Linked DNA regions of Actinoplanes lobatus. Each later gene encodes a partner of the first gene's protein in a complex. Links are inferred from orthologs where the notes say so. Each region holds a gene or a part of one and is shown on either strand. Other genes may lie near its edges.

Region 1 (5,998 bases):
CAGGTCCTGGGCCAGGCTGGCGGACAGGTCGAGGGAGACGCCGCGCAGCCGCCGGGAGACGGACAGCTCGTCGATCAGCTTGTCCATCGCCTTCTCGGTGGCCTGGATGCCGTGCTCGTGCTGGATGAGCAGCACGTCCCGGGTGACCGCCGGCGTGACGAACGGGTTGCCGTCCCGGTCGCCGCCGATCCACGAGCCGAAGGTGAGCGGCCGCGAGGTGGGCGCGGTCTCCACACCGAGGCGGCGCAGCGTGTCGGCCAGGTCGTCGAGCACCTGCGGGGCGGCGTCCGCGTACAGGTCCTTGAGGTAGTAGACGGCGTTGCGCGCCTCGTCGGTCGGGTCCGGCCGGTCCAGGCGCAGTTCGTCGGTCTGCCAGAGCAGGTCGATCAGCTCGGCGAAACGCTTGGTGGAGGTGGTGGTGTCGGTGTCGCCGAACAGCGCGGCGGCGGCCGACTCGGCGTCCAGCGAGTCGGCGACCTGGCGCAGCTTCGACAGGATCGACCGGCGGGACGCCTCGGTGGGGTGGGCCGTGAAGACCGGGCGGATGGCGAGGCGGCGGGCCGCGGCGGCGATCTCGTCGGCCGGGACGCCCTTCTCGGCGATCCGCTTGGCGGCCTGGTCCAGCCAGCCGCCGTTCTGCGCGCGGCGGCGGCGCAGGTCCCGCGAGCGGTGCACCTGCTCGGTGACGTTCGCCAGGTGGAAGTAGGTGGAGAAGGCCCGGGCCAGCTTCGTGCCGGTGGTGATGTCCATGGCCGAGAGTCGGTCGGCGGCGGCGCGGGCGTCCTGCCGCACCAGGGCGCGGATCTCCTCGACCAGATCCAGCAGGGGCCGCCCTTCCTGGCGGGCCAGCGTCTGGCCGAGCAGCGTGCCGATCCGGCGGATGTCGGCACGCAGCGCGGCGTCGGATCCCTCTAAGTCGAGTTGGGCAGGCTGCTCTGTCATCGGGGCGCTCCTTCGCTCGGATGGCTCCAGGACGGCGCTGTCCCGACTTCGCCGATGTTATCGGCGTACCCCGGTCCGGGGGTGAATTGAGTCAAGAGTCTCATGACCCGGTGCGGGATCGTGCGCAGGTGGGTACCACTGACCTGCGGGCGAGACCCCGGTGACGCGGGTCGGACTAAGCTGAGGGACGCACCCCCGCCCGCGCTTTCCGGACCGGGGTCGTTCGTCGTGCCCTCAGGGGGTCTTCTTTCATGCAACTCTCCGGTCTGATTCCCGCCGCCATGCGCGACCGCGGTCTGGCCCGCGCGCGTGACCTGGCGGCCAAGGGCTTCGTCGACTCCGACTCACTGGACCTGACCGCGCCGGTCTCGCTCCGGCCGTTCGTGGTGGCAGCAGTGGCGGGCGCGGCCGACGTCGGCGGCGCGCAGCGGCCGGTCCTCGCGGTGACCGCCACCTCGCGCGAGGCCGACGACCTGGCCGACGCCCTGGGCTGCCTGATCGACCCGGCCCTGATCGCCGTCTACCCGTCCTGGGAGACGCTGCCGCACGAGCGCCTGTCGCCGCGCTCCGACACGGTCGGCCGCCGGCTCGCCGTGCTGCGGCGGCTCGCCCACCCCGGCGACGCGCCGCTGCGGGTCGTCGTGGCCCCGGTCCGGTCGGTGCTCCAGCCACAGCTCAAGGGCCTCGGCGACCTCGAGCCGGTGGAGCTGACCGGCGGCGGCGCGGCGGAGCTGGAGGAGGTCGCGCGGCGGCTGTCCGGCATGGCGTACGCGCGGGTCGACCTGGTCACCAAGCGCGGCGAGTTCGCGGTCCGTGGCGGCATCCTGGACGTCTTCCCGCCCACCGACGAGCACCCGTCCCGGGTCGAGTTCTGGGGCGACGAGGTGGAGGAGATCCGCACCTTCGCGGTCGCCGACCAGCGCACCATCGACCAGGTGCCGCGACTGTGGGCGCCGCCCTGCCGGGAGCTGCTGCTGACCCCGGCCGTGCGGGAGCGCGCCCGGGAGCTGTCCGGTCAGCATCCGGAGCTGGCCGAGATCCTCGACAAACTGGCCGAGGGCATCCCGGTCGAGGGCATGGAGTCGCTGGCGCCGGCGCTGCTGCGTGGCACCGACAACATGGAGCTGCTGATCGACTGCATGCCGGCCGGCACGCACGTGCTGCTGTGCGACCCCGAGCGGATCCGCACCCGGGCGCACGACCTCACCCGTACCTCTGATGAATTTCTCGAAGCGTCCTGGGCGGCGGCCGCCGTCGGCGGCCAGGCACCGATCGACGTCGGCGCCGTCGCTTTCAAGAGCCTCGCGGACGTACGCGCGCACGCGGCCGTTCTCAAGCAGCCGTGGTGGACCGTCTCGCCGTTCGGCCTGGCGGCCCCGTCCACCGGGGAAGAGCCGCTTCCCTGGGAGGACGCCACCCCGGTCGAGGTGAGCCCGGATCTCGGTGACGCCGTCGCGCTGGCCGCCCAGCCGGTCCCGCTCTACCACGGCGACACCGCCCGGCTCGCCTCCGACCTGTCCGGCTGGGCCGCTCGGGGCTGGGCCATCGCGCTGGTCTTCGAGGGCAAGGGCACCGCTCAGCGGGCCGCCGAGCTGCTGCGCGACGCCGGTCTCGGCGTCACCCCGGTCGACTCGATCGACGCGCCCATCGCCGACGGGCAGCTGCTGATCACCTGCGGCGGCCTGAACCACGGCTTCGTCGACGAGGCGTCCCGGCTCGCGGTGATCACCGGCAACGACATCTCCGGCGGCCGCGGCGCGTCCACCAAGGACATGCGCAAGATGCCGGCCCGGCGGCGCAACACCATCGACCCGCTGGAGCTCAAGACCGGCGACTTCGTGGTGCACGAGCAGCACGGCATCGGCCGCTACATCGAGCTGGTGCAGCGGACCGTCAACGGCGCCGACCGGGAGTACCTGGTCATCGAGTACGCGGCGTCCAAGCGCGGCCAGCCCGGCGACCGTCTCTACGTGCCCACCGACCAGCTCGACCAGCTCTCCCGATACGTCGGCGGGGAGCAGCCCAGCCTGCACAAGATGGGCGGCACCGACTGGCAGAAGAGCAAGGCCCGGGCCAAGAAGGCGGTCAAGGAGATCGCCGCCCAGCTCATCCAGCTGTACGCGGCACGCCAGGCCTCGCAGGGCCACGCCTTCGGGCCGGACACCCCGTGGCAGCGCGAGCTGGAGGACGCGTTCCCGTACACCGAGACGCCCGACCAGATGGCCGCCATCGTCGAGGTCAAGCAGGACATGGAGTTGCAGGTCCCGATGGACCGGCTGATCTGCGGCGACGTCGGTTACGGCAAGACCGAGATCGCGGTACGGGCGGCGTTCAAGGCGGTGCAGGACGGCAAGCAGGTGGCCGTGCTCGTGCCGACGACCCTGCTCGCCCAGCAGCACTACAACACGTTCACCGAGCGGATGAGCCAGTTCCCGGTGAAGATCAAGCAGCTGTCCCGCTTCCAGACGCCGAAAGAGGCCGCGCTGACCCTGGAGGAGGCCGCCGACGGCACCGCCGACATCATCATCGGCACCCACCGGCTGATCGCCAAGTCCACCCGGTTCAAGAACCTCGGCCTGATCATCGTGGACGAGGAGCAGCGTTTCGGCGTCGAGCACAAGGAGCAGCTCAAGGCCCTGCGCGCGTCGGTGGACGTACTCACCATGTCGGCCACCCCGATCCCGCGGACCCTGGAGATGGCGATCACCGGCATCCGGGAGATGTCCACCATCGCCACCCCGCCGGAGGAACGCCACCCGGTCCTCACCTACGTCGGCGCCTACGACGAGAAGCAGGTCGCCGCCGCCGTCCATCGTGAGCTGCTCCGCGACGGCCAGGTCTTCTACCTGCACAACCGGGTCGAGTCGATCGACCGGGCGGCCCGCAAGCTGCGCGAGCTGGTGCCCGAGGCCCGAGTCGCGGTGGCGCACGGCCAGATGAGCGAGGAACAGCTCGAGAAGGTCATGGTCGGGTTCTGGGAGAAGGAGTTCGACGTCCTGGTCTGCACCACGATCGTCGAGTCCGGCATCGACATCCCGAACGCCAACACCCTCATCCTGGAACGCGCCGACCTGCTCGGCCTGGCCCAGCTGCACCAGATCCGCGGCCGGGTCGGCCGGGGCCGGGAACGGGCGTACGCCTACTTCCTCTACCCCCGGGAGAAGCCGCTCACCGAGCACGCCCACGAGCGGCTGGCCACCATCGCCCAGCACACCGAGCTCGGCGCCGGCATGTACGTGGCGATGAAGGACCTGGAGATCCGCGGCGCCGGCAACCTGCTCGGCGGTGAGCAGTCCGGCCACATCGAGGGCGTCGGCTTCGACCTGTACGTGCGGATGGTCGGCGAGGCGGTCGCCCAGTTCAAGGGCGAGCGCCCGGAGGAGGAGCCGGAGGTCAAGATCGACCTGCCGGTGGACGCGCACCTGCCCACCGAGTACATCTCGGTCGAGCGCCTGCGCCTGGAGATGTACCGCAAGCTGGCCGAGTCCCGCGACGAGCCGCGGCTCACCGAGGTCGTCGCCGAGATGACCGACCGGTACGGCGAACCGCCGGCCCCGGTCGCCAACCTGATCGCGGTCGCCCGGTTCCGGCTGCTGGCCCGGGCGTACGGGCTCACCGACGTGTCCATGCAGGGCAAGCACATCCGCTTCTCCCCGCTGGCCCTGCCGGACTCGAAGCAGCTGCGGCTCAAGCGCTACCACCCGGACGCCGTCTACAAGACCGGCGCCGACCAGGTCAGCGTTCCCCGGCCCAGCACCCGCCGGGTCGGTGGCGAGCCGCTGCGCGACCAGGCCCTGCTGGAGTGGTGCGCCCAGTTGCTCAAGGACGTGCTCGGCGACGTCCCGGCCGCCGCGCCGGTTGCGGGGAATCGATGAAGTCGATACGGGGCGGGGCGATGAAGATCACAATCGGCGTGAGAGAGTGTTGACCATGCTGCGTGCCCGCCGACTCGCCTCCACCGTTGTCGCCGCGTCCCTCGCCGTGGGCGGCCTGTCCGCCTGCGACTCGGAATCGAGCGTGGCCGCCTATCTCGGCGACGCCGGCCAGGTGTCCGAGCGGGAGGTCCAGCGGATCTGGGACGAGTCGTACCCCGACTTCGTCGCCCAGGCCCAAGCCGAGGCCCAGGCCGAGGCCCAGGAGGCCAACCAGGCGCAGCGCATGAACGAGGAGGCCCGGCGTAGCGCCGGGCAGGAGGTGGTCCCCTCGCCGGCGGTCGTCCCGTCGCCGGCGCAGGTGTCGATCAGCCGGGCCGACATCGTGGACGAGCTGGTCGCCCGGGAGCTGTACAAGCGGGTCGCCGCCGAGCGCTCGATCACGCTGCCCGCCCAGGTGCCGTACGCGGAGGAGGCCGCCCAGCGCAAGCTGCCCGCCGACTCGGAGTACACCAAGCTCTACATCGACAACCTGTACCTGCAGAGCCTCCTGATCCAGTCGTTCCTGTCGGAGACCCCGCCGACCGACGCGGACATGCTCGAGGTCTACAACAGCCTGAGCGCCAACGGCGGCGTCGAGCCCGGTCAGGACTTCACCACCTGGCTGTCCCTCCAGTCCGACCAGAACCGGCAGGTGGTGGCCGCCTCCGCGAAGGTCCGTGAGCAGGTCGAGGCCGCCGCCGACGAGCTGAACGTCCGGGTCAACCCGCGCTACCAGCCGCTCGACGTGAGCGTGCTGGAGATCCAGGGCGAGAGCGACCCGCTTCAGCTTCTCGGCACCGACCTGGGCATCGAGCAGCAGCCCGTACCGGTGGCCGACGTCCCTTGAGCGCCCGGATCATCCTGCTGGTCACCTCACCCCGGCTACCGGCCGGGCTGCTGACCGCGGAGGCGTGGGACGCCGTCCGGGCGTACCCCGTCTTCGCCGCCGCGGACAGTGACCAGGCCACGGCCCTGCGGGTCACCGGTGTGCCGGTCACGATCCTGGAGACCGACGCACAGGGCCTGCTCGACGCGATCGCCGGGCAGCCGGCCGCCGTCTGGCTCGCCGGGCCGCACGGCGACCAGGACTTCGCCCGGCAGCTCGGGCTGCGCCTGGCCCGCGAGCCGGGCCTCGCCGAACT
Region 2 (4,415 bases), 970 kb from region 1 along the record:
CGCTACACCTCGGAGCTGCTCTGGAGCGTCCGGGAGTACGGCTACCTGCCGGTCCTGACCGACGCCGACCGCCTGCGGATCCGGGGTGACCTCGATTACTGGCGCGCCGCCGTGGTGGTGCTGGTGCCGGACAGCAGGAATGGTGACCTGCTGCGATCGGTTCTGGTTGACGTGCTCGGCGCGCCGCAGTTGGTGGGCGGCGTCGAGATCTGGCGGGTTAACTCGTAAGAGTGAGCGGGTGTGTTCCGGAAATTGTCATACCCCGTCGCTAGAGTGTCTGCTCGACTCATACACCTGTACGGGTTCGATCGATCCTGAATGCGGAAAGGCTGGCCGTGGCCGACCGACTGACAATCCGTGGCGCCCGCGAACACAACCTGCGTGACGTCAACCTCGACCTGCCCCGCGACGCCATGATCGTCTTCACCGGCCTCTCCGGTTCGGGCAAGTCGAGCCTCGCCTTCGACACGATCTTCGCCGAGGGCCAGCGGCGCTATGTGGAGTCCCTGTCGTCGTACGCGCGGCAGTTCCTCGGCCAGATGGACAAGCCGGACGTCGACTTCATCGAGGGTCTGTCCCCGGCCGTCTCGATCGACCAGAAGTCGACGTCGCGCAACCCGCGTTCGACCGTGGGCACGATCACCGAGGTCTACGACTACCTGCGCCTGCTCTTCGCGCGGACCGGCATCCCGCACTGTCCGGTCTGCAAGGAGCGGATCAGCAAGCAGACCCCGCAGCAGATCGTCGACCGGGTCCTCGCCATGGCCGAGGGGACCCGGTTCATGGTGCTGGCCCCGGTGGTCCGCGGCCGCAAGGGGGAGTACGTCGACCTCTTCGCCGAACTCCAGTCCAAGGGCTACGCGCGGGCCCGGGTCGACGGCGTGGTGCATCCGCTGACCGAGCCGCCGAAGCTGAAGAAGCAGGAGAAGCACACCATCGAGGTGGTGATCGACCGGCTCAGCGTGAAGGCGTCCAGCAAGCAGCGCCTTACCGACTCGGTCGAGGCCGCGCTCGGGCTGGCCGGCGGCATCCTGGTGCTCGACTTCGTCGACCTGCCGGAGGACGACCCGGAGCGGGAGCGCCGCTTCTCCGAGCATCTGGCCTGCCCCAACGACCATCCGCTCGCCATCGAGGACCTGGAGCCACGGGTCTTCTCCTTCAACGCGCCGTACGGTGCCTGCCCCGAGTGCTCCGGCCTCGGGACGAAGAAGGAGGTCGACCCCGAGCTGATCATCCCGGACGTGGAGAAGAGCCTCAGCGAGGGCGCCGTCCAGCCGTGGGCCGGCGGCACCACCCAGGAGTATTTCCTGCGCCTGCTGGAGGCCCTGGCGGGCGCCGAGAGCTTCAGCCTCGACACACCCTGGCGGGCGCTGCCCAGCCGGGTGCAGAAGATCGTGCTGTACGGCGCCGACGACCAGGTCCACGTGCGGTACAGGAACAAGTACGGCCGCGAGCGCTCCTACTACACCGGCTTCGAGGGCGTGGTGCAGTGGATCGAGCGGCGGCACAACGACACCGAGAGCGACTGGTCGCGCGAGAAGTACGAGGGGTACATGCGCGACGTCCCCTGCTCGGTCTGCGGCGGGGCCCGGCTCAAGCCCGAGGTGCTGGCCGTGACGGTGGCCGGCAAGAGCATCGCCGAGGTGTGCAACCTGTCCGTGGGCGAGTGTGCCGAGCTGCTGTCCGGCCTGGAGCTCGACGACCGGCAGAAGATGATCGCCGAGCGGGTGCTCAAGGAGATCAACGCGCGGCTGCGGTTCCTGGTCGACGTGGGTCTGGACTACCTGTCGCTGGACCGCGGCGCGGGGACCCTCTCCGGCGGCGAGGCGCAGCGCATCCGGCTCGCCACCCAGATCGGCTCCGGCCTGGTCGGCGTGCTGTACGTGCTGGACGAGCCGTCCATCGGCCTGCACCAACGGGACAACCACCGCCTCATCGAGACCCTGGTGCGGCTGCGCAACCTGGGCAACACGCTGATCGTGGTGGAGCACGACGAGGACACCATCCGGACCGCGGACTGGATCGTCGACATCGGGCCGGGCGCCGGCGAGCACGGCGGGCAGATCGTGCACAGCGGCACCGTCGAGGGTCTGCTGGCCAACGAGAAGTCGCCGACGGGGGCCTACCTGTCCGGCCGGAAGTCGATCCCGCTGCCGGCCACCCGGCGGCCGCAGACGCCCGGGCGCGAGGTCGTGGTGCACGGCGCCCGCGAGCACAACCTGCGCAACCTGACCGTGCCGTTCCCGCTGGGCCAGTTCATCGCGGTCACCGGGGTCAGCGGTTCGGGCAAGTCGACGCTGGTCAACGACATCCTGCACACCGTCATGGCGAACCAGATCAACAAGGCCCGGCAGGTGCCCGGGCGGCACACCCGGGTCACCGGCCTGGAGCACGTGGACAAGGTCGTCGGGGTGGACCAGTCGCCGATCGGGCGGACGCCACGGTCGAACCCGGCCACCTACACGGGGGTGTTCGACCACGTCCGCAAGCTGTTCGCGGAGACCACCGAGGCCAAGGTGCGGGGGTACGGTCCGGGCCGGTTCTCCTTCAACGTGAAGGGCGGCCGCTGCGAGAACTGCTCCGGCGACGGCACCATCAAGATCGAGATGAACTTCCTGCCGGACGTGTACGTCCCCTGCGAGGTCTGCAAGGGCGCGCGGTACAACCGGGAGACCCTGGAGGTGCACTACAAGGGCAAGACCGTCTCCGAGGTGCTGAACATGCCGATCGAGGAGGCCGCGGAGTTCTTCTCGGCGCTCCCGGCGATCCACCGGCACCTGCGGACGCTGGTCGACGTCGGCCTCGGCTACGTGCGCCTGGGCCAGCCCGCCACCACCCTGTCCGGCGGTGAGGCCCAGCGTGTCAAGCTCGCCTCCGAGCTCCAGAAACGCTCCACCGGCCGGACGGTCTACGTGCTCGACGAGCCGACCACCGGCCTGCACTTCGAGGACATCCGCAAGCTCCTGATCGTGCTCAACGGCCTGGTCGACAAGGGCAACACGGTGATCACCATCGAGCACAACCTGGACGTCATCAAGACGGCGGACTGGCTGATCGACATGGGCCCGGAGGGCGGTCACAAGGGCGGCCTGGTGCTGGCCGCCGGCACCCCGGAGGAACTGGCCGAGGTGCCGGAGAGCCACACCGGGCAGTTCCTGCGGCACATGCTCGGGCTCACCGGCGAGGGGCGGGGCTCGGCGGCCGCGACCGGCCGGGCCGCGAAGGCGAACGGGTCCACCGCCGCCCCGCGGGCGCGCGCCACCCGGTCCCGGGCGAAGGCCACCGCCTGATTTAGAAACTTCTTAGACGACTCTCAGCTACCGCACCCGGTTGGTCTCCTAAGGTCTCCGGGTGCGGCGCTGTTTGTCGACACCAGGCAAACCGGTCGGGCGAACGCGGAGAAAGCGGGAAAATCTCACTCGGGACCGTTGAACTGATCACGGCATCTGATCCGTACCCCGGGGCGACTCCGCGTGACATTGGCGGCAGAGAACAGGTAGTGGAGGGCGACAAATGACTGACGTGCAGCCGGGGACCGACGCCGAGACCCAGCAGGACCGACCGGGCACCGCCTCGTCCCGGCGCGTCGTCCTGATGGGCGCCGGCGCCGTCGGCGCGACCGCGGTCCTCTCGGCCTGCGGCACCGGCACCAGCGGGACCAACCCGAACGGCACGGACTTCGGTGACAACCCGGTTCCGGCCGGCAGCACCGACGCCGGCGACGGCGGTGACGCCGGCGGCGACACCGGTGGCGGCGGTAGCGGCAACGTGCTGGTGGCGACGTCGAAGGTGGCGGTCGGCAGCGGCGTCATCCTGGACGAGGTGGTCGTCACACAGCCCACCGAGGGCAACTACAAGGCGTTCAGCAACGTGTGCACGCACCAGGGCTGCAAGGTCTCCGAGATCAAGGACGGCCAGATCATCTGCAAGTGCCACAACAGCCTCTTCTCGATCAAGGACGGCGCCCCGACCTCGGGCCCGGCCGGTCAGCCGCTGGCCGCGGTGGCGATCGACGTGGACGGCGACAACGTGGTGACCTCGGCCTGATCCCCCTGTCTCAGGGCCGGAGGCCCGGCGCCGTGGCGGCGGCAACGGACCTCCGGCCGGGCAATTCTGTCAGTCCCTGGCACTAGTGTTGGAGTTGTGCCAGACCCGTCCACGTACCGCCCGGCACCGGGTACCATCCCGGACGCTCCCGGGGTCTACCGCTTCCGCGACCCGGCCGACCGGGTGATCTACGTCGGCAAGGCGAAGAGCCTGCGCAGCCGGCTGAATTCGTATTTCGCCGACGTGTGGACACTGCATCCGCGGACCCAGCAGATGGTCACCACCGCCGCAGGCGTGGACTGGGTGACCGTCGGCACCGAGGTCGAGGCCCTCCAGCTGGAGTTCTCCTGGATCAAGGAGTTCGACCC

Evidence for each region. Proteins that work in one complex are often made in the same cells at the same time.
Region 2: the proteins of mfd (region 1) and uvrA are in contact, whole or in part, in a crystal structure (PDB 4DFC), measured with the Escherichia coli proteins. The link is inferred for Actinoplanes lobatus from one-to-one orthologs.

Annotation. Positions count from the first base shown.
Region 1 is NZ_JACHNC010000001.1:3,013,147-3,019,144, forward strand. The notes cover bases 871-5,017. They hold mfd (transcription-repair coupling factor), read left to right. Parts: upstream 871-1,193; coding sequence 1,194-4,817; downstream 4,818-5,017. Other genes in these bases: ppc (phosphoenolpyruvate carboxylase), read right to left, coding at 871-942; BJ964_RS13975 (hypothetical protein), read left to right, coding at 4,873-5,017. Also shown: more of ppc, read right to left, coding at 1-870; more of BJ964_RS13975, read left to right, coding at 5,018-5,703; BJ964_RS13980 (MazG family protein), read left to right, coding at 5,700-5,998. UniProt on the Escherichia coli protein: Couples transcription and DNA repair by recognizing RNA polymerase (RNAP) stalled at DNA lesions. Mediates ATP-dependent release of RNAP and its truncated transcript from the DNA, and recruitment of nucleotide excision repair machinery to the damaged site.
Region 2 is NZ_JACHNC010000001.1:3,987,215-3,991,629, forward strand. The notes cover bases 1-3,490. They hold uvrA (excinuclease ABC subunit UvrA), read left to right. Parts: upstream 1-335; coding sequence 336-3,290; downstream 3,291-3,490. Other genes in these bases: BJ964_RS18690 (hypothetical protein), read left to right, coding at 1-228. Also shown: BJ964_RS18700 (Rieske (2Fe-2S) protein), read left to right, coding at 3,514-4,047; excinuclease ABC subunit UvrC, read left to right, coding at 4,144-4,415. UniProt on the Escherichia coli protein: The UvrABC repair system catalyzes the recognition and processing of DNA lesions. UvrA is an ATPase and a DNA-binding protein. A damage recognition complex composed of 2 UvrA and 2 UvrB subunits scans DNA for abnormalities.